Regions from separate parts of the Chryseobacterium sp. YR221 genome, predicted to be linked through region 3. Evidence: riboswitches for the same ligand, from Rfam matches in the RefSeq annotation. Region 3 holds a riboswitch; each other region holds the start of a gene.
What was found. A riboswitch is a leader RNA that binds a small molecule or an ion and turns the genes downstream of it on or off. The one in region 3 is predicted to bind cobalamin.
Positions count from the first base shown of each region.

Region 1: another riboswitch for cobalamin. It lies ahead of B8967_RS05670 (TonB-dependent receptor plug domain-containing protein); the one in region 3 lies ahead of prpB (methylisocitrate lyase).
Region 2: another riboswitch for cobalamin. It lies ahead of B8967_RS11170 (T9SS type A sorting domain-containing protein); the one in region 3 lies ahead of prpB (methylisocitrate lyase).

Region 1 covers NZ_FWXM01000002.1:148,483-156,231, forward strand. The annotation lists gene B8967_RS05660 (CCA tRNA nucleotidyltransferase) at 1-364, shown strand, start outside; gene B8967_RS05665 (DUF5074 domain-containing protein) at 521-1,579, opposite strand; gene B8967_RS05670 (TonB-dependent receptor plug domain-containing protein) at 1,594-3,435, opposite strand; cobalamin riboswitch at 3,467-3,645, opposite strand; gene pafA (alkaline phosphatase PafA) at 3,828-5,474, opposite strand; gene B8967_RS05680 (hypothetical protein) at 5,579-6,364, shown strand; gene B8967_RS05685 (VOC family protein) at 6,401-6,793, shown strand; gene B8967_RS05690 (GNAT family N-acetyltransferase) at 6,815-7,351, shown strand; gene B8967_RS05695 (Crp/Fnr family transcriptional regulator) at 7,405-7,749, shown strand, end outside.
Region 2 covers NZ_FWXM01000003.1:456,890-464,638, forward strand. The annotation lists gene B8967_RS22470 (helix-turn-helix domain-containing protein) at 1-431, shown strand, start outside; gene B8967_RS11160 (aspartyl protease family protein) at 562-1,377, shown strand; gene B8967_RS11165 (esterase-like activity of phytase family protein) at 1,504-2,766, opposite strand; cobalamin riboswitch at 3,026-3,218, shown strand; gene B8967_RS11170 (T9SS type A sorting domain-containing protein) at 3,287-4,405, shown strand; gene clpP (ATP-dependent Clp endopeptidase proteolytic subunit ClpP) at 4,493-5,179, opposite strand; gene dnaG (DNA primase) at 5,292-7,277, opposite strand; gene B8967_RS11185 (T9SS type A sorting domain-containing protein) at 7,440-7,749, opposite strand, start outside.
Region 3 covers NZ_FWXM01000001.1:454,324-462,072, forward strand. The annotation lists gene B8967_RS02100 (CoA-acylating methylmalonate-semialdehyde dehydrogenase) at 1-187, opposite strand, end outside; gene B8967_RS02105 (bifunctional 2-methylcitrate dehydratase/aconitate hydratase) at 258-1,709, opposite strand; gene prpC (bifunctional 2-methylcitrate synthase/citrate synthase) at 1,756-2,907, opposite strand; gene prpB (methylisocitrate lyase) at 2,894-3,802, opposite strand; cobalamin riboswitch at 4,257-4,448, opposite strand; gene B8967_RS02120 (transporter suffix domain-containing protein) at 4,913-5,164, shown strand; gene B8967_RS02125 (hypothetical protein) at 5,227-5,715, opposite strand; gene B8967_RS02130 (alpha/beta hydrolase) at 5,916-7,004, shown strand; gene B8967_RS02135 (GNAT family N-acetyltransferase) at 7,009-7,512, opposite strand; gene B8967_RS02140 (hypothetical protein) at 7,672-7,749, shown strand, end outside.

The DNA.
Region 1 (7,749 bases), on a different contig from region 3:
ATCTGATTCGGCATTAAGAAGATTATTATTTGATGCCGGTGAAAACCTTGAAGATCTTTTTACCCTTTGTAAGGCCGATATCACCACAAAAAATTCTAAAAAGCAGGATAAGTTTAAAAAGAATTTCGAATATGTGGCTGTCAAAATCAAAGAAGTAGAGGAAAAGGATCAGGTAAGGAATTTTCAACCTCCTATTACCGGAGAAGAGATCATGGAAATGTTCCAGCTTAAACCAGGCCGTGAAATCGGTATCTTAAAGGAGAAAGTAAAGGAAGCTATTCTTGAAGGAGAAATTCCTAATGAAAAAGATGAGGCAACAAAATTTGTGATTGCTGAAGCAGAAAAATTAGGATTAAAAATATAATTTTAAATCATAAAACCCCGGGCTGGAAAGATTTCCAGCCCGGGGTTTTTATTTTAATATGTGAATCAAAATCGGCCGGCTCTATGAGACCGACCGAAAAAAAACACAAATGATGAAAAAATAAAAATTTATGTATACAGGCCAAAGCCTTGTATGTTAGTTTTTATAGAAACCGTTTGTTCCGATTCCTGCTGTGAAGCTTCTCAATAGAGTTCCATTGCTTGCACTGTAAACATTCACTTTACTGTCTGCTGAAAAACTTGCGTCTGAGGCAAAGATTCTGCCATCAATTACATCAAATCCATATACATTACCTATAGCAGTCATAATAGGAGTTGTTGGTACAGCAGCAGCACCAATAGTCATTCCGTATATTTTGTTGGTATCTGTAATAAAATAGAATTTATTATCCTCTGCTCTAAGCTTCTGAACTTTAGGGATAGGAAGAGTTGTTGTTGTAAACGTTCCATCTGCAGTATTGATCTTATAGATATAAGAATTGGTATCCCCGGAAGCCAATGCATAAGCAGTTCCTTTATAAGAAATAAGATCTTTAATAATCCCGTTGGCAGGAAGAGTTACTGTTTGGCTCACTGTATTTGTAGACGGATTTATCACAGAGATAGTATATCCTGTTGCAATTGGATTCCAACTCGCGTCATATCCTGTACCATCAGTCTGTACAACAATTTTTCCTTCAGCTTCCACCACTTTTTCAGCAGCATTTGTAAAATCAATACTCTTTACATAAGAATTATCTCCTGTATTGTAAACATTCAGCTTTCTTTTATTTGTTGTAAAGTTATTGTTGGTTACATAATATTGGTTTCCTGAGAAAGCAATATATCTTGCGCCATCAAGATTAGCGGTTACAGTAGCTTGTTTTTTGAAAGTATATCTGTTTACGATATCAATTTTATTGGGAACATTAGACACTAAATAAGCACGATCTCCCTGAAAACCTATACTCTGAAGAACTTTTCCCAGAGGTTCACCATTGTTATTAGAAGCATAAATTTTGTCATACAGATTAGCAAGATTGCTGCTTACGAAAGAAACTTCAGCTGTAGTGGTTGTAAATCCGCCTTCATTGGAAATAAGCACTCCGGCTTCGTAAGTAACTGGCTGCTCTACAATGTCGCTATCGCTGCTACATGAAACATTGAAAAGTAACATGGAAGCAAACGCAAGAGGTAAAATTTTTCTGATATTCATATAATTAATTTATTTTAAAAATTGATAGTAAGGCTTATACTGTAATTTCGTCCGGGTAACGGATAGGAAAGCATCGTATAATAGGTTTCATTTAAAATATTATTTACTTTAAAACCGAGGGTATAATTTGTAAGAAATGTAGCTCCGGCACCGGCATTCATCACAAAATAAGGATCTAAAGCATCACTTCTTTTTTCATTGGAATCTGTATAGGTAAGCCCATTAAACATTCCCTGTACATATACCTTCACAAAATCATATTGGTAGTCTATACCTCCTGTAAATTTATGGAAAGGCACATACATCAGCTGTTTCTGAACATCAAGGTCTTTGGATTTTGTATAAGAATATCCAAGATTTGATTTCAACATATGCTTTCCAAACTTTTTCTCAAATTCCAGTTGAGACTCTACTCCATAAGACTCTACTCTATTGGTATTGGTCGCTCCGTAATATCCTGAAGCTGTTGGAAGCCACCGGATCATATCACGGATATTCATATAGTAAGGAGCTACAGATAATTTAAAGTCTCCTAATTTAAACTGGTTTCTCCATTCAAACTGATAAGAAGTTTCCGGTTTTAAATCCAGATTTCCTCCTGGAGTCCAGTAAAGATCATTAAATGAAGGAGCTCTGAAGTTTCTTGAAATACTTAGCCCTACATCATACCATTTGTTGGCATTCCATTTTCCTGAAAAAGAAAATAAGACCGGCGAGCTGAAGTCTTCCACAAAGTCTTTCTTGATTCCGGCTTCAAACCTTAAATCTTTGGTAGGAAAATAACGAAGTAATCCGGCAATAGATCCAGCATTTCTACTGATATCACCTATTTTTGAACTTCCTTCGCCCTTACCTTTATTCACTTGAAATTCCCCGATAATATTGATATTCCATTTTGAATTGAGGAAGTAATTGAAATCATTTTTTAAAATATAATTCTTTCCGGCACCTCCACTGGTTTCTGGTCCTGCAATATCTCCAAAATACTCAAAATTTTCCTCGGTATAGGCTGCTTTAAATGAATTGCTGAAACGCGTAGTATTCCAATCCCAGGCCATCAGGTTTCTGAAATTCTGGGTATGGTACTTTGTCTTGGTTTCCAGGTCACCAAAACGAACAGGATAATGTTGCTTTCCGTTAAAAGTCTCTGATATCCATGAGATCTGATGATGGGGAGCAATTTTGTAAGCTGCTGCTATATTGAAATTGGTATTATAGTATTTTCCGTTGTCATTCGTATACCTCTTTCCGCCCGCTTCTTCTACTTCATAATCATTCTGGCTTATTGAATGGCTTCCGGAAACTTTAAAGCTGAACTTATCATTGCTGTAAGAACCTTTAACAACATTATTATAAGTATTAAAAGATGCAAATTCTGAAAACAGAACAGCATGGAACCCTTTATTAAAATCAAGGCTGTTATTCAAATGAATACTTCCCCCGATGGCACCACTGCCGTAAATGACACTACCTCCACCAGGTTTAATTCCGATCTGGTCATATCCAAACAAGGCTATATTATTGACATCTCCTTGTCCTAAAAAACTGGAGTTAATATTAATTCCATTCCATACAAAAGCAGTCTGCTGGGCGGTAGTCCCCCTGAAAGAAGGTGAAGAAACAGCACCACGTCCATTTTCTTTGATATAGACTGAAGATTGAAATCTCAGTAATTCGGAAAGGTTAGTCGAGTTTTTTTCAGCATCTTCATTGGTAATATTCGTTACGTGATGGAAGAGCTTTACTTTGTTCATCTGGCTGTCGAATATATAAATAGTATCTAAGGCCTTCTCTTGTCCAAAAAGAAAGCAGCCATAAGACGAAAAAAGCAGTACTAAAGATCTTTTTATATCCATACTAATTTACTCTTCCTCCGAAAGCAATATATATTTTGATTATTATTCTGGCAGGTCTCCTGACTTTCGCCTTCTGTACCTTCCCGTTTTTACACAGTGGTTTTTTACAGAAACTTTTGTTGCGATTTACAGTTGCGGGGACAGTCCGGGAGTTCCACCCGATTCCCTTTTCATTCCAATATATTGGAAACCATAATTTTTGCAAAGATAGCTTTTTAAATGTATTGGACAAAAAGTGAAATACCGGGTGAAAAATGAAGGCGTATGAATAAGGTGTAGAAAAATTCAAACATAAAAACCCTTTATAAAACCTGACCTTTATGAATACTATAAAAATAAAAGCTGCCTTCAATAGTTGAAGGCAGCCATTTATATATACTGATGTTGTTTGATTATTTACCCATCACTTCTGTAATTGGATTTCCAACATTTCCACTTGGGAACTGGATCTTCAATAAAGAAGAAACCGTAGGTGCAATATCTGTCATATGGTATTCTTTATTGCTTTCCCCATGCTGAACTCCCCAACCCATAAAAATCAATGGAATATGGGAATCATAAGAGTTCCAAACACTGTGTGTAGTTCCTGTTTTAGAATAAGGAGGAAGCATAGAGTCATGAGAGATTAACTGAATATCTCCACTTCTCTGTCTGTTGATCCCATTGATGATTCTTTGTTTGATAGGCTCCGGAATGCTGGCTTCCTGAACTCTGTCTACAGAAACAGCATATAAAACCGTAGGGTCTTTTTCAAGCTCTTTTACCGCAAAGTTTCTCACATCATCCAGTTCAAGTTTAGCATCTGTCAATACTTTTCTATCAAAATACACCTGATAATTGTCTATAGCATTGATTAAATTATCAGCCCCAAATTTTTCTTTCAGTTTCTGATTAAGATTTTTTTCCATTCCTTCTCCAAAAAAGCCTGTAGTAATTTTATGCTCTTTAAGGAATCCTACAGAATGAGCTCCTCCGTGGTCAGCTGAAAGAAAAACAGTATACTGCCCTTTTCCTACTTTTGAATCCAGGTAGCTGAAAAACTGAGCCAAATCCTGATCCAGTCTGATATAAACATCTTCAACCTCAATAGAATTCGGCCCATATTTATGACCTGCATAATCTGTAGAAGCCAAATTGATCGCTAAGAAGTCTGTAATATTGTCTCCACCCAACTGTTCTCCTTCTACAGAAGCTTCAGCCAGTTTTAATGTCAATGTATTTCCAAAAGGAGTATAACGGATATTATCTTTCTTTGTCTGATAATCTTTCGCCAGATTGGTATATGGGAATGTAGGTGTTTTGGCACTTCCCAATAGACCTTCCCATGAAGAATTGTCGGGTGAACTTTCTGTATACTGATTGATTGGAAGTAAGGTATTCCAACCGTTAGCCACCAATTTTTCAGGTAAATTCTGAGCATTGAATGATTGGATCCATTGTGGAAGCTCCTTCATATACCATGTACTTGTAATAAAGTTCCCGGTACTGTCGTCAAACCAGAAAGCTCCGTTCGGCGTATGTCCTGCCGGAAGAATAGAAGCACGGTCTTTCAGAGAAACTCCTATTACTTTACCCTGGAAGTTCGTTGCCAGCCTCAACTCGTCGGTTACTGTGGTAGACCATAGATTTTTTGGAGAGTGGCTTCCTGTTTTAGTATTGGTAGTTCCTACCGGCTGAACGCTGTCATCTGCCGTACAGTACACTCCTTTACCTGTTTCCTTATCTGTCCAGTCGTTTCCTGCAATTCCGTGGATGGCAGGTACAGACCCGGTATAGATACATGTATGCCCCAAAGCAGTAATCGTAGGAACATAAGGAATATGTACATTATTTAAAGAATATCCTGTATTCAGCAACCTTTTGAAACCGTCATTTCCATATTTACCATAAAAACGGTATAAATAATCCCAACGCATTTGGTCTACTACCAAACCTACTACTAATTTCGGTCTTTCCAGTTGAGTATTTTTGTTCTTCTGCGCATTGATTGTAACTACGGACAAAACAGCAGCTGCCGCAATTGAAATTTTCCTAAGCATCCAAGTAAATTTTTATTGACCACAAATTTAAGGGTTTTGAATGTTTTGGAGTGTGAAATTTTATTTAATTTTGATCAATATTCAATTCACCAATCAATTCATCCATGATTTTAGGAGTATACTGGTATTTTAAATTTCCTGAAAATTTATATCATTTCAAATTTTTCAGCTTCATGCAGGGATATGGTGGTCATACCGATAGTCTTGCCGAACTGGAGACAAAAGTTCAGGTGGATGATATTAAAAATTTCCTCAACAGACTGGAAGTTTTGAAAGCAAAATTCCCTCAAACCTATTTACAGCTAAAAATCAATGGCAATCAGGTGATGATTACCATCGGAGACGATCAGCTTTTTGATTATTACTTTCAGTTAGCTGCTGAAATGGAAGAGCTGCTGACAGATCAAAATGCAGTACTTTTGGATGGACATATTCCTTTTGAAGCTCAGTATACCAAAAACTATGATCCGGAAAGAGAAATATTCAGGACTATAGAACATCGGTTTATTCAGATGACAGGTTCTGATTTCAGGCAGAATAACGCTGAAAATTTTTCAATAAGAATTGACTGTAACCTTCCTCTGGTATACAAAAAAGATTGTATTAATGATTTAGCTGCAATATGCCGCGAAGAAAACCTCAGCGTATTTTATTACCACGATTTCGACTTTAATGATCAGTGTAATCTGATGCTCTTCTTTACCAATGGCAGACAGTATAAAGACCAGAGTATAGACGTTGATGTTAATTCCTTTGGAGCAAAAATAAGGGACCTGAGTCAAAAATACCCGCTTCGCTTCGGTCATTTTGGAGGTATGAAATATTATCCGCTGAATGGACCTCATATCGAACTGATGGTAGATGAAAACTATATTATCAAGAAAAAATAATTTTATCCAACAATTATTAAATATTAAACCTATACTATGATCAAATTTAAATATGTCATCCTGTATGTAGAAGAGGTAGAAAAATCAATGAATTTCTACAAAAATACTTTTGATACAGAAATAAAATTCATCACTCCAGAAAAGGATTATGGTGAGCTGATAACCGGAGAAACTACTATTTCTTTTGCATCGATCAGTCTGGCCAGTTCCAATTTAAAAGAAGGTTTTTTATCCTCGAAATCGGAAACTAAACCTTTCGGGATAGAACTGGGGTTTATTACAGATAATGTGGAAACATTGGTAGAAAAAGCCGTTAAAAATGGTGCCTCTCTATATGAGAATATTACAGTAAAACCCTGGGGACAAAAAACAGCTTACATCAAAGATCTGGATAATTATCTGGTAGAGATCTGTACCGAAATGTCATAAACTTCCTATTAAAATCATTTTATGGAAATAAAAAAACTGGAAAAGCTTACCAACAATCCCTCCACAAATTGGGGGCACAATGGCTATACTACGGATACCATATATTCTGTCTCTTCCATAGAATATGCCGGTGTTTTTGAATTTACGGTAAAAGAAAAAGCTTTTTCCTATACCAAATTATGGGAAACAAAGCTTGATGAGCTTGAAACCCTTAATACAGTTATTGAAAAAGGAAATTCTTTCGGAGCGTATATGAATCATGAGCTGGTAGGCTGGATTATTGGTGAGCAAAGAACCTGGAACAACAGCTTTTATATCGAAAACATTCTGATCCATGAGAAACACCGGAGACAGGGCGCAGGGATACAGCTGATCAAAAATGCCATTAAAGAAGCCAGAAGATTAAACTGCCGGGTTATTGAACTTGAAACCCAGAATACTAATTATCCTGCGATACAATTTTACAGAAGAATGGGCTTCAATATTACCGGTATGAACACAAGATTGTATAATAATTCCGACGAGATTGCCCTTTTTATGACATTGGATCTGGAATAATAGGAAGTAAATCATATTAATCTTTTAATAATTTTAAGAGCAAAAAACTAAGCATGGAAAACCTATTAAGCTATCTCCGTTCTCTCACTCCTTTTTCTGATGAAAGCTGGTCTTTGCTCCAGCCTGCCCTTTCTGAAAAAAATTTTAAAAAAAATGAAATTATGCTGCGGGAAGGAGAGGTTTGCCATTCTCTGTTCTTTATTGATAAAGGATTTTCTAAAACATATTATGAGATAAATGGAGTGACAAAGAACACCGGATTTTTCTTTGAAAATGAAATAGCTACCAATATCAGCAGCTTTGGCAGTGGACAGCCATCTGAGTTCAATATGGCTGCATGTGAAGAAGTACATACAGTTATTTTCAATAAAGAAAAACTGTTCACAATTGCTAAAGAA
Region 2 (7,749 bases), on a different contig from region 3:
AGTTACAATTAATAAATGATTTTAAAAATAAAACTGAGCCCAAAACCAGATCAGAGGGCAAACAAAATATAGATAACAGCAACGTTAATTTGCAAATTGAATTACTTAACACATACATGACAGAAAAAAAACCATACTTAGATCCTGCTCTTACAATGCAAAGTCTCGCAACACAAATGAATATGCCAACCCGAGAATTATCTATTCTGATTAATTCAAATATGAAACAGCATTTTTTTCATTTTGTAAATACCTATCGTATTGAAAATGCAATGGAATTATTAAAAAAACATTCTAAAAAAGATTCTACGGTTCTAGAAATTTTATATCAGGTTGGCTTTAATTCAAAATCATCATTTAACACTGCTTTTAAAAAGCACACTGCTTTAACGCCCACAGAATATAGAAATACATTCTATAAGACCGATTAGTCGAACACTTTATTTCTTTTTATTTGGTTCGACTTTTTAAAATCGGTCGCTTTTCATAAGATAATAATTCAAATTTGTCCACTATAAAACAGAGACGATTTTTGTCTCACAGAGTAAACAAAAAAGAATTATGAAAACAAAGAAAATATTTTTTAGCGTACTATTTTTAGGGGCAAATATCTGGGGATTCGGACAGGATACCATAAGGCTAAAACCTTATATTGAAAACATGAAAACTGTAGAGGTTTCTATTGAAGGAAAAAAATACAATTTTCTGTTCGATACCGGTGGGGCAGAAACTATTATTTCTCCAGAAATAGCAAAGTATTTTAATAAAAATATATATGGGAGTTCAACAGGATTTAGAATGAGTGGAGAAATTATTAAATCTCAAAAATCAGATGGTATTCCCATTACTATAGGTTCTACAAAAATAGACCATCCAACAGTCGGTGTTTTTGATATCATGACTATTTTACCCAAAGAATTCCCTAAAATAGACGGTGTTATCTCATTAAAATCATTTGCTACCCACATCCTGACTCTCAACCTCGCCAACAATACTATCATTATAGAGAATCATTCTTCATCACAAAAAGCAATGCAAGGAAAAAGTCTTATTCCCAGCAGATTTGCCAATGGACTGGAAGCTACTGAACTCAATATTTTTTTGAATATTCCAAGAGACAATCAATCATACTGGTTTCTTTTTGATTCTGGAAATAGTGGCCCCATGCTTTTATCTACAGAAACAGCCAAAAGTTGGAAGCTATCGAAGGACAAAGATGATATGAATTCTGAGAGTCAATTTATTATTGCGAAAAAAACATTCAGTTCAAGATCATTTACAAGGGACATTATTTATGATGGTGTGCTCAATTTTGAAACCATTTGTAAATATATTTTCACGATTGACTTTAAAAACCATAAAGTTTGGGCTCAGTAAAATAAACAGAAAAACAATATCTTTTTCACTTAAAAAACCAGTAATTTATATTGATGAATTATTCATACAGAGATCATAAAAACGGCGGAATCTTCGATTCCGCCGTTTTCTTTAAAAAAAATCTAATTATTGAATATCGACTACATACATCGTTCCTTTGTCTACCTTCCCTGTTTTAGGAAGAATTTTGGCTTTAGGGTTTCCGTTTCCATCATCTACCACTCCAAAATCATCATCATTGAAAACAGCCAGTTTGTTATTTCCTAAATAAACAATCCCTTCAAACTTATCATGCTCATAGCCCAGTTTCGCTACGAGATCTACTGCAAGGCTTTTAGAAACAGGTTTTATTCCGGCATTCGTAATCTCATCCCAGGTACTCTGTTCCAAAGCTTTATTATTAATTTTCATTCCGTCTACCGCTGCCAGATCTGTTCCATTGACGTCTGTAGCTCCGGATACATTGATTCTGTATACTTTTTTTATTCCTCCCTGTGTTCCGAAATTTCCATCTCTTTCAATCACCAGGAATTCATTATTACTTAATGCAGTAATATCACAAACCGAATCAGAAGCTCCACCATCCTGTTTGTATAAATACTGTTTCGTCTGCCCTGTGATAATATCGAATGTTACAATCCTTGTTAACGTGGTATTGGTTGCCAATGCTTTAGTGGGAACCAGCATCATCGACTGCATTGTTCCTACCAGCGTTCTTCCATCCGGAGTGATACAAAGTCCTTCCATACCTCTGTTGGCCCTTCTTTTGGCTAAAACTGCAGGGAGTTTTCTTGTTCCCGTATTCACTCCAATCGGGCTTATCCTTTCCATTTCTACCCCTTCTGCACTATAATGAACGATATGCGGACCATATTCATCAGAAACCCAGAATGTTCCATCTGGAGCGGCAACAATACTTTCACTGTCCAGACCATATTTATCTGTTCCTAACACATTTCCTGAAGCATCATAAGCTACTTCACCGGTACTCCCCATTCCTATAGGATTTGGAAGTCCTGTGATAGGCTGCCCTGCCGGATTTTTAAGTTTAATATATTGAATGACCTCAATATTACCTTCAGCATTGATCTTAAAATGCATAATCGTTGGGGTAAAATTAGGGGCAAGAAATTTTTTACCGCTTAAGTAGTCTGTATTCGGACCACGGTCTGTAATGACATAGAATTCTCCTTTTCTTGTAGGATGGGCCGCTGCTCCGGATCCAAATCCTCCGTTGATCACATCTACTCCATTGATAGTAGCCAATTTTGAAAAAGCAAATTCCTGTGGAAGCTTAGAATAATTAATCTCCTGGTTACTGGTGGTGTCATCATCTTTACAGGATGCCAGCGCCGTTAACACAAATGCAGATAGTAGCAGTCTTTTCATATTCTCTTTTATGGCTGCGAAAATATAAATTGATTGTAAACTGATCTTGAATATAATGATAATTGTATTTTAACAATGGAACCATGAAAATGAATTTAATATAAACAGTAAAACTTTTGGTTTCAATCCGAAAACCTAACAAGATCTTTAATTTAATTATCAATTCAAAAAAAACAACCCTTTAAAAGCTATTCAGCTTCAGGAGAAATATAAAAACTGAAATATAATTCACAAAACAGGATACAAAAATTTATATGATATATTTGCAACGTTTTAAGGTTGAACACTGTTCATTAATAGGGAATCAAGTGAGAATAAAACTCAATTCTTGAGCTGTACCCGCAACTGTAAGCTGTTTTACTTATAGCACAATACGACCACTGGATTCCTGATCCGGGAAGGTGTGCTATAGGATGCAAGCCAGGAGACCTGCCTTATCCATTGCCACTTCAGGGATCGTGAGTATAACCACTTCTCCTGTAGGTAAGTTTCGGGAATAAAACTTTAATTTAATTATATCATGAGAAAAATCTATTTTTTTTTCTTACTGCTTTTTATGCAGTTTTTGTCTGCCCAATTTACAGAGAACGACATTAAGTTTTGGGTAGGAACAGGTTCAAAGAAGGCCTATTTCATTGCAGATTTTAACGATACTAATTCTCCTACTTCTTATGCATGGGGATATCGTTTTGACGGTGATAATCTAATGGCAGAAGACATGATCAATGCTATTGTTGCGGCAGAGCCTAAAATGGAAGCTGATATTCTTTCAGGATTTCTTTACAGTTTCAACTATAACCATCATGCTCCAGGCACAGATGATTCCTGGATACCATGGTTCGGACCAAGTGCGGAAAATATGTCTAATAACAATAATGGTGCAGGTTCTGTTACTTTAACAGACGGGCTATGGTTTGGTATTACCTATGGATCTGATGATGTCCAGATCGACACTCCGCCATCTACTCCTGTACCCGCTTACAGCTCTCAATGGTATGCATCTTCGCAAATCACCAATTGGATAGGAACAGGAACCAATAAAAGTTTGGTAGTGGTTGATTTTGGTACCAATCAGTCAAACGGAAATGCAGATTCTTTTGTGTTTGGAATTAAATATAACGGAAGCATCACTGCTGAGCAGGCCTTACAACTGATCCAGTCTCAAGCCTCTTATTTTAATTTCACCTCATCAAACAGCCAGATTTCTGCTCTGTCATTGAATAATTTTACCGGAAACGCCACTGGAGCGGACAGTTGGAAATTATATAAAGGAAAAGACCTCTCAAGCTGGCAAAAGAAGTCTGAAATTTCTCAGATTCAGCTAGCCAATAATGACTGGATGGGTATAAGCTTCGGACAGAGAAGACCATTTACCCCTACGGAAGCAGCCGATTCCACATTGGGTGTTTCTTCTGCCACAAAGAAAAAATTCAGTATTCATCCTAACCCGGCGAGTCATTTTATTCAGATTGAATCTCCTGAAAAATATACGGAAATCAATATCTATTCTTCTTTAGGTCAAAAAGTAATCACTTCCCAATCCACAAAGATTGATATTCATTCTTTGGCTGCCGGAATTTATTTTGTTGAGATGAAAACAGCAAATACTTCAACCATCCACAAGATCATCAAGAAATAGAACATCATATATGAAATACTTTTTCATACAATTATAAAACAAAAAAACGCACCGTATTGGTGCGTTTTTTCCGATTTCCAGCATCGATTATTTTTTCTCTGTTGATCTCTGTAAAACCTCATCTACCATTCCGTAGCCTTTAGCTTCTTCAGAAGTCATCCAGTAGTCTCTGTCAGACGATTTTTCAACCCACTCATAAGTTTGTCCTGAGTGATGTCCGATGATCTCATAAAGCTCCTGCTTTAATTTCAACATCTCTCTTAAGTTGATTTCCATATCAGAAGCAACCCCTTGTGCACCTCCTGAAGGCTGGTGAATCATTACTCTTGAATGCTTAAGAGCAGAACGTTTTCCTTTTTCTCCTGCTACTAATAATACAGCTCCCATTGAAGCAGCCATACCTGTACAGATTGTTGCTACATCAGGCTTAATGATCTGCATGGTGTCATAAATTCCTAATCCAGCATAAACACTACCTCCCGGAGAGTTGATATAGATCTGAATATCTTTTGACGGATCTGCACTTTCTAAGAATAAAAGCTGAGCCGTAACAATATTGGCTACCTGATCATCAATTCCTGTTCCCAGGAAGATAATCCTGTCCATCATCAAACGTGAGAAAACGTCCATCTGAGCAACGTTTAATCTTCTTTCTTCCATGATGTACGGTGTAAGATTCGTTGGGCCATACATTCCCATATACTGATCGGTAACCAAACCGCTGTTTCCTAAATGTTTTACAGAGAAATCTCTGAAGTCCTTTTTAATGTCCATATTTCTATTATGTATTATTTTAACAAATATTCTCGAAGTTTAAATTACAATATTTATTCCTAAAATTTTATGAGACTTTTTGTCACAGAACAGGAATATATCTGTCCATAAACTATCTATTTCTTCCGCCATAGATGCCTTTAATCGGCGAATACTCAATAATAGCGCTCAACCGTATGGAAGCCTGTTTCAGCAGGGTAATTTTTTTAATCAGATCATAGTATTTTGTCTCATCATTATCGCTGTACTGATCCAGTTCTTTTGCTGTCTCTTTTATGAGATAATCAATATATCTGTATTTATGCAATAATACATCACCTCTTACCTGATCTGCCACTTTATCACCATAATTGGGAGGGTAAATATTTCTCGACGCCCAGTTTTCCAGATCATCAAGAGGAATCAACGCGTCAACAACCTTTGTGGTAATGTCTTCGTCCATAAAAGATACAAAAAAGTTTCCACTTCTGAGCTCTTCCTTTTGAATCCCTTCTCTTACCTGATTAATGATAATTTCATTTTCTTTTACTAAAAAGATATATTGTTCTTCTTCAAAATGGTGAAGGATTTCTTCAATAACAGTGATCTGATACTCCTCATTGTTATCAGTTGTCCTTTTCAGAACAATATCTCCAAACATCAGCATATGATCCACCAACTTATTCTCCATAAACAGAACATCATACAGGAAAGGATCTTCTTTCTCCTTATCCAAAGGCACAATCTCCATCTTCGGAGGGGCACTTTCTTTCTGCTGTTGCTGAACATGATGGGTCTGGTTCTGTGTGATCTGTTTCTGAACGTCAAGTTCGTTGAAAAGACTCTGCTCCGAAAGACCAAATTTATTGGATACTTCCTTAAGATAGACTTCTCTTTTCAGTGCGTTCTGAACAAAAGAAACCGACTTTACAATATTTCGTATTGCCTCAGCTTTTTTGATAGGATCGGTACCGGCATCTTTTAACAGGATCTCAGCTTTAAAATCGATAAAATCCATCGCTTCATTTTCGATGTATTTTTCAACATAATCCTGCGGATGTTTTCGGGCAAAAGAATCGGGATCATCTCCATCCGGGAAGAGCAATACACGGATATTCATACCTTCCGTCAAAAGCATATCAATGCTTCGGAAACTGGCTTTAATCCCAGCATTATCACCATCAAAAAGAATGGTTACGTTTTCCGTCAGCCTTTTAATCAGCTTAATCTGCTCGGTAGTCAGGGAAGTTCCGGAACTGGCCACCACGTTTTCAATCCCGGACATATGAAGTGAAATCACATCCATATATCCTTCCACCAAAAGACAGGTATTCTTTCTCGAAATGGCCTGCTTGCTCTGGTTTAGCCCGTAAAGAACATTCGATTTATGATAGATCTCCGTTTCCGGGGAATTGAGATATTTGGCTGTTTTGACATTGCTTTTAAGAATTCTGGCTCCAAAACCTAAAACCCTTCCTGAGAAACTGTGAATCGGAAAAATAACCCTTTCCCGGAAGCGGTCTATTCCTGCCGGAGCATTTTCAGGGAAAATAGAAAGTCCCGATTTCTCCAGAATTTCTTTAGAATATCCTTTTTCCTCTGCATAGGCTGTAAAAGCATTTTTCTTTTCGGGGGAGTATCCCAGCTGGAATTTCTTGATGATATCATCTCTAAGCTCACGCTCTTTAAAATAAGCCAGCCCTATGCTTCTTCCATCTTCAGCATCCCAAAGGATTTCCTGAAAATAATTATTAGCCACTTCATGGATTTTATACAGAAGGTCTTTTTCTGTCTGCGCATGCTTAGCTTCTTCAGAAATTTCACGTAGATCTTCTTCAATTTCAATTCCGTACTTCTTGGCTGCATGGCGAAGTGCTTCAGGATAAGTAAAATTTTCAATTTCCATCAGGAAAGAGATGGCTGTACCTCCTTTTCCTGTTGAGAAATCCTTCCAGATCTGTTTACTTGGTGAAACTACAAAACTTGGAGATTTCTCTTCATGAAACGGGCTGAGCCCTTTAAAGTTAGATCCTGCCCTTTTCAACTGCACATACTCACCCACAATCTCTTCTACCCTGATTGTGGAGAATATTTTATCTATCGTCTGCTTAGAAATCATGATGTAAAAATAAGATATTTCTTTTCCTCTAACAAAAAAAGAAAGCACTGCAAAAATTTTCGGTGAGATCGTTTCTTATCATAGAATCCTCTAAACCCTTGCTGCACATACTTCAATAAAAAAGCCGGGAATTTCCCGGCTTAAAAATATTTGTAAACAAAATTATCTTTTTATGAATTTCAGACTCTCTTTTAGACTGCCATATTCTACATTAACAATATAAGTGCCTCTTTCCAGATCTTTAGCATACTTACCAAGGTCTAAGCTGTTTTCACCATTTACTTTTACAGTATACTGATTCAATAATTTAGAGGAATAGTTATAAATCTTAATATTTACCTCTCCTGTAAGCGCACTATCAATTATTAGTTTTGTATTATCATTAACAGGATTATCTCCAATGGTAAATTGAGTACTATTTTGAACATTGGCGGCCTTAGATTGAGTAACGTTTTCGTTATTTGAAATAACA
Region 3 (7,749 bases):
TGGCTACTTCTTTCCATGTTTTGAAGGCCTGTTGGGCAGCTTCAATCGCTTCATCTATTTCGGACAATAGCGTTAGGGGAACTTCTGCAAGAATTTCCTGTGTGGCAGGATTTTCAACAGGTAAATGTTCAGAAGCTTTACTTTCTATAAAGTTTCCATTGATTAATATTTGTACTGTATGTGACATAGTTTTTGTTAAGGTGGAAGGTGAAAATGAAGGGTTGAAACATAATTGAGATTCAACCCTTCATTTAAAATTATATGACCAATAAATCAACAAATTCATTGACATTAAGATTGACAAGGGTATCATACTCCAACGAGTTTTCTAATACTACCCGCTGTTGTTTTTCAGGGAATATTCTTGCCAAATTGATTTTATACTTTTTAATTAATTCAGGAATTCCTTCCTCTCTTCTTCGTTTGTGACCTATAGGATATTCTACCTCTATTTCATTTAAAACGGTTCCGTCATTCAATTCTACAGTCAAAGCATTGGCAATAGAACGTTTTTCAGGATTATGATAATCTGTGGTAAACTGTACATCTTCTACGCATTCAATTTTATCACGGAGGATATCAATTCGCGGATCTAAAGCGATGCTGTCTTCATAATCGGCAGCGGTAAGTCTTCCGTAAATTAATGGAACGGCTACCATGTACTGAATACAGTGATCACGGTCTGCAGGATTGTTCAGCGGACCTTTTTTGTCTATAATCCGGATGGCCGCTTCATGAGTTCTGATGGTAATTTTTTTAATGTCATCTGTTGTTTTTCCAAGGTCTTGTAAGGTGTAATGTAATGTCATTGCAGCTTCAACGGCTGTTTGGGAATGAAACTCGGCAGGGAACGAAATTTTGAATAGTACATTTTCCATCACATAGGAAGTGTAGTCTCTCTGGAATTTGAATTCATTTCCTTTGAAAGATACATCATAGAATCCCCAGGTTTTTGCTGTCAGAACGGAAGGATATCCCATTTCTCCGGTTTGTGCTATTAATGCTAAACGAACGGCTCTTGATGTAGCATCTCCTGCTGCCCATGATTTTCTGGAACCTGTATTAGGAGCATGGCGGTACGTTCTTAAAGACTGACCATCTACAAAAGCTAATGATACGGCATTGATCAATTCGTCGCGGGTTAACCCTATCAATTTTCCTACTACTGCTGTAGAAGCCAGTTTTACCAGCAAAACATGGTCTAAACCTACTTTGTTAAAAGAATTTTCCAACGCCATTACCCCTTGTATTTCATGAGCCATGATCATGGCCTCCAATACCTGCTTCATTTTAAGAGGAGCTTTTCCTTCTGCAATATTGGTTCTGGATAACCAATCGGCTGTTGCTAAAATACCGCCTAAGTTATCTGATGGATGTCCCCACTCAGCAGCCAGCCACGTATCATTAAAATCCAGCCAACGGATGATTGTCCCAATATTAAATGCAGCCTGAATAGGGTCAAGTTGAAACTGTGTTCCCGGAACTTTAGCACCATTCGGAACGATAGTCCCTTTTACGACAGGTCCTAAAAGTTTGGTACAGGCCGGATAGGTCAAAGCTTCCAGACCACACCCAATCGTATCAAGAAGACAGTAATGGGCTGTTTTCCAGGCAAGGTCATTTTTTATTTCGTAGTTTAATACATAATCTGCAATATCTGCCAGTACTTTATCCGGCTGTGGCCTTTCATTTGAAATGTGTGAACTCATTTTTTTTAGTTGAAAATTTTAATTAGTTGAAAATAGTTTAATTCTTTTATCGTTGATCGATGGATACAAATGCTTTGTTTTCAGGACCTGTATAATTGGCGCTTGGACGGATGATTTTACCATCCTGTCTCTGTTCCATGATATGTGCACTCCATCCTGTAACTCTTGAAATTACGAATAATGGCGTAAACATCAGCGTAGGTACTCCCATTAAGTGGTAAGATACCGCAGAGAACCAATCCAGATTAGGGAACATTTTCTTTTCTTCCCACATAATGGTTTCCAGTCTTTCAGCAATATTAAAAAGTAACATATCCCCCGCTTCTTCGGAAAGTTCTTTAGCTACTTTTTTGATCACTACATTTCTTGGGTCTGAAATGGTATAGACCGGATGTCCGAATCCAATGATCACTTCTTTGTTGGCAATACGCTGCCTGATGTCGCTTTCTGCTTCGTCCGGAGAATGATAACGGCTCTGAATTTCAAAAGCTACTTCATTGGCACCCCCGTGTTTAGGTCCTCTTAATGCTCCAATAGCTCCTGTAATGGCAGAATAAATATCGGAACCTGTACCTGCAATAACACGGCTTGTGAATGTAGAAGCATTAAATTCATGTTCTGCATACAGATTCAGAGAGATCTGCATTGCTTTTGTCCAGGAATCGGAAGGTTTTTTTCCATGCAGTAAATGAAGGAAATGACCTCCGATAGTATCATCATCTGTCTCTACATCAATTTCTTTTCCGTTGTGGGTATAGTGGTACCAATACAAAAGGCCTGAGCTGAATGATGCCAGTAATTTATCGGCTATATCTCTGGCTCCCGCCATATTATGATCATCTTTTTCCGGCTGAATACTACCGATAGCAGATACCATTGACCGCATAACGTCCATTGGATGTGCTGCAGCAGGGATACTTTTTAAAATATTTCTTACAGAATGTGGCAGCCCTCTTAATGATTTTAATTTTGCCTTATAATTTTTCAGCTGTGCTTCGGTAGGCAGATGCCCATAGATCAGTAGGTAAGCTACTTCTTCAAACTGCGTTTTTTCTGCAAGGTCCAAAATATCATATCCTCTGTAGTGCAGGTCGTTTCCACTTTTTCCGACACTGCAAAGTGCTGTATTGCCGGCTGCTACTCCCGAAAGCGCGACACTTTTTTTAGGTTTGAAGGTAGGTTCATTATTTGTTGACATCATTATTCTTTTTAAAAAGGTTATCTAATTTTTGTTCATAATCATGGTATCCAATACTTTGGTAGAGTTCTTCTCTGGTTTGCATGGTATCTATCACATTGGCCTGGGTACCCTCTTTACGGATATGTTCATAGACATTTTGAGCGGCTTTATTAGCTGCGCGGAAAGCAGAAAGCGGATAAAGAATCAATCCTACTCCCGCGGTCTTCAATTCTTCAACAGTATACATGCTGATCATTCCAAATTCTGTAATATTGGCCAATACAGGGATCCCTGTAGCATCTACAAATTTTTGATAGTAGCTCAGGTCCGGCACTGCTTCTGCAAAAATGAAATCGGCACCAGCCTCCTTATAGGCGATAGCTCTTTCCAGTGTTTTTTCTAATCCTTCATTAGCAAATGCATCCGTTCGTGCTCCGATAACAAAATTTTCGTCGGTACGGGCATCTGCGGCAGCTTTCAGCCTGTCTGTCATTTCTTCTTTACTTACAATTTCTTTTCCGGGACGGTGCCCACAACGTTTGGCTCCTACCTGATCTTCAATATGTAAGGCTGCAGCTCCAGCTTTAATCAGAGATTTTACTGTTCTGGCTACGTTAAAAGCCGACGGACCAAATCCCGTATCAATATCCACCATAAGGGGGAGATCACAGATATTGGTGATGCGCTGAACATCTGTTAATACATCTTCCAGGGTAGTAATTCCCAGATCGGGAATTCCTAAAGAACCGGCGGCAACACCACCTCCCGAAAGATAAATTGCATTAAAACCTGCCTGCTGTGCCAATAATGCATGGTTGGCATTAATAGCTCCTACAATCTGGAGAGGTTTTTCTTTCTGCATAGCCTCGCGGAATCGTAACCCGGGAGACTGCATACTTTCATTCTTAATCATTTAATATCTATTGTTTTGTTAAAAATTTGTTTTGGTGTATGGGGTTGCTGATAAAAGCAATAGGAGTTATTGATGTATAGGAATACCTGATGATAACGGATAACGATGAACAGAAATTAAATCTGTGTTGAAAGTTTTTAGCAAAACCTTATTGATCCCAAGGAATGGACTGCTCTTTTCCATTATAAGCCAGTTACTGATTCTTACATAGCGATTATATGTTTGCATTCTTCAACTTTTTAAATGATAAAATCCTTTTAAAAAGCTCTTGCCAAACTTCACAATGCCTGATGGGAAATAAAAACTATGGAAAGGGAAATACGAATGAGCTTATAGACATAATGAAAAGGCACACGGCCACATTACAACTATCTCAAAAAAATAACTTACGAAAAAACAGCGCACAGTTATCTATATCGTATCATACCTGACTATAAGCTTCAGATCGCGAAAGCATCGTCAATTCGAAATAGGCAGGTCTCCTGACTTGTAACAGTTTTTATCATCCTTCCCATTTACCCAGGTAAACAGTGGACATATATTGATAAAAACCTTCATGTTACTTACAGTTGCGCGACAGTTCGTGATTTGCACACGATTCCCTTTTAATACACAGCTAAGTGTAACCAGTTTCGGTTGATAAAGAAGGTGTTAAGAACTCCTTGGTGGTAAATATAGCCATTTTATTGAAACAGCCGCATGGGGATTTGTTTTTTATTATGAAAAAGCTTTAAATCATTGAAAATATGAGGGATATTTTATCTTAATATTCTTTTTTTAAGGCTGAATTCGGACTGATTTCAGAGAAATTTATAATTTTTTTAACACTAAAATTATGTTGTAAATAGGAAGTATTTGATAAGCCCGTGATTTTATTTCAAGACTAAGGTTAATTATGTGTTACATTAAAATTATTTTTTCAACGCTTTATACGGAATGATGTGAATATCATTTGTCCCAATAATTTTAAGAAAAGATATGATCCTGAAATTCAACAATAGGTCTCATATTTAAAAATCGACATTTCAAAGGTCTGAATATACGTTTGGATCACAAAATAGAAATATGATGTACATAAAATCAGTTTTTTTGTAATCAGATTCACATACGATGGCGAAGGAAAAACTAAGCTTTAAAAATAAACTGGTATTTATCTTTTTAGGATTGGGAACATTGTGTTTAGCGGGAGTTCCGGTCCTTTTCTTTGTGGATTTTCCCAATAAAGCATCCACCATCCTGATCCTGCTTATTACGGGGGAGGTTTTGTTTTTGCTTACGATAGCCTTAACAGGGAAAGGGTATTTGGAGAAAATAAAGGAATCAATGGGTGAACTCCTGTTGTTTCGGAAGAAAAAGAAATAGCTTGTGATAAAATAAGACAGAAATAATTTATTAGTAGAATTATTTCTGTCTTATCATGACGGCTATAAAGGTGAAATGTACACTTCTATTTTGGTGCCGTCATAGTTAAAGGTTCCGTCTGAATTTCTTTTACCTAAGAAAACCCAGTCCATATCTACGGGAACAGACCATGCTGATCCTAATGAAAATCCGTTTACAGATCGGATTTCGTTACCGTTTCCTGTAGTGATGGCTGAATGAAACCAGGTTTTGTCGATAAGTCTGTAGAAACCAATTGCTTTTCCTGCCGGAATGGGGGCATAGCCATCCCACTTTTCTCCGTCCGGATATCTGAATACAGTGAGCCATTTTTGGCCAGCTGATTCAGCCAGCTGAGTGGGGCTTATCCGGGCGCCTCGCATATACAAAGCATATGCTACAACATCGTGGCATACTCCGGTATTATACTTTGAGATATTCTCTGCACCTGAGAGTACGGCATGGGCAACGGGCTCTCTTTCTGTTACAGACAACTGAGCTTTCCTTGCTCCTTCTGGGGTTACAAATGACATATTAATAATTTTGTTTGGTTATTGTAAAGGTAGGTCTTTTAAATTTAATGCTACTTAAGCGTTATTTTGAAGAAATTTATTCAGATTTTAATAAGCATCTGAGTACAGAGATTGGCATGATCATAAGATCGACCTATGGATGCATTTTATTTGATTATTAAAATTATCTTTTTTAATTTGGCTTACAAAATCAGCGACTTATGAAAAATAAGATAATATTCGTCATCATATTATTGTTTTCTCTTACGATATTCGGACAAAACAGCAAACCCGGAGATGAGTATGCTGAAGCCAGGGAAATTATAAAGGACCTGGATTCAATTGTCAGTCCCAATGGAATTCAGGAAAGATATAAAGTAAATATCGGGGGTGTTCAGCAATGGGTTTTTGTACGTGGTCAGCATAAAGATAATCCGGTGATACTCTTTGTACACGGTGGTCCGGCTTCACCTCTTTCACCAGTCATGTGGATGTTTCAAAGACCTATTGAGGAGTATTTCACTGTTGTCAATTACGATCAGCGGGCTTCCGGCAAAACTTATCATGCCAATGATACCCTATCATTAAAAAACACCATTCATATCAGTCAATATGTAGATGATGCTATTGAACTGGCTGAATTAATCAAAGCAAAGTATAAAAAGAAGAAAGTATTGCTGATTGGTCACAGCTGGGGAACGATTATTTCTATGAGGGCGGCGTTGAAAAGACCAGATCTGTTTTATGCTTATGTAGGAATCGGACAGGTCATCAATACTAAAGACAATGAACGTTTGAGTGTTGATTTTGCCGTAAAGGAAGCTACCCGGTTAAAAAATGAAGAGGCTTTGAAAGAATTGGCATCTATAGCACCCTATCCGGGAACCACTCCTATTACCAGAAAAAGGATCATTATTGCACGGAAATGGCCCCAGTATTATGGCGGGCTTACAGCTTTCAGGAATAATTCCAGGTATTTCTTCCAGGCTCCGTTATTATCCCCGGAATATTCTTATCAGGATGCTGAGGCTATTGGTAAAGGCAGTGTATTTACCCTGGCAAAGGTGCTTCCTGAATTTCTGGATACTGACTTTAAGAATATTAAAACCTTCCCTATTCCGGTTTTTATGTTTATGGGAAGGCATGATTATACTACCCCTTCTGAGCCTACTGCCCAATGGTTGCAAAATGTAAAAGCTCCGTTTAAAAAAGGGATATGGTTTGAAAATTCTGCCCATCTGATCCCCATTGAGGAACCCGGAAAAACCTTAGTTACCTTACTAAACGATGTTAAACCTGTCTGTAAGTAAAATGTTAAGCTTCCAACTGAAAAAGTACCATAGTCGCATTATGATAATGAGCGGGAAGCCCTTCGGTATCAGCTATTTTTTTTGCTCCTAATTGAGTAAATCCGCATCGTATGTAATAATCCGCCAACCTCTGGTTTCCTGCTGTGGTATCCATTCTGACATAGTGTTTCTCATTTTCCTTTGCGAATTTTGCAGACCACTCAACGATCTGTTCTACAAATTTTTGTCCTCTGAAATCAGGATGGGTGGCAATCCTGTGAATATAAACAGCAGGATCTGCATTTCTTTCTTCCCAAACCTGAGGATCATTAAATGTGATGCTCCAGACGCAGGCGATCTGTCCGTCTACTATAATTTTCCAATGGCGGTTTTCTTTAATTTCTGTTTCTATCATGCTTCGGTCAAACTCCGGCCATTGTACCCCGGATACTGTTTTCTTAAAATCGGAAGCCATTTTATAAAGATCAAAAACTTCATCAATATCCTGTAGAAAGGTGTTCACTATCATTATTACGTTATTGTTCTTCAAAAATACCGAAAAAATAAACAGATTGATGTTTGTTATTGTTATTCAGAATGGGTATAAATTCCATCCTATTGCAGACTTCCGTTGGGAAAAGAAAATAAAAATACTATTTTTATCCTCCGATAAAAGAAAACATTCATTATGCCGACTGATGCTTCTCTCAAGCTGATTCCGATGACAACCTTTGTAATTGAATACTATTCGAATGAAGGTTATGCC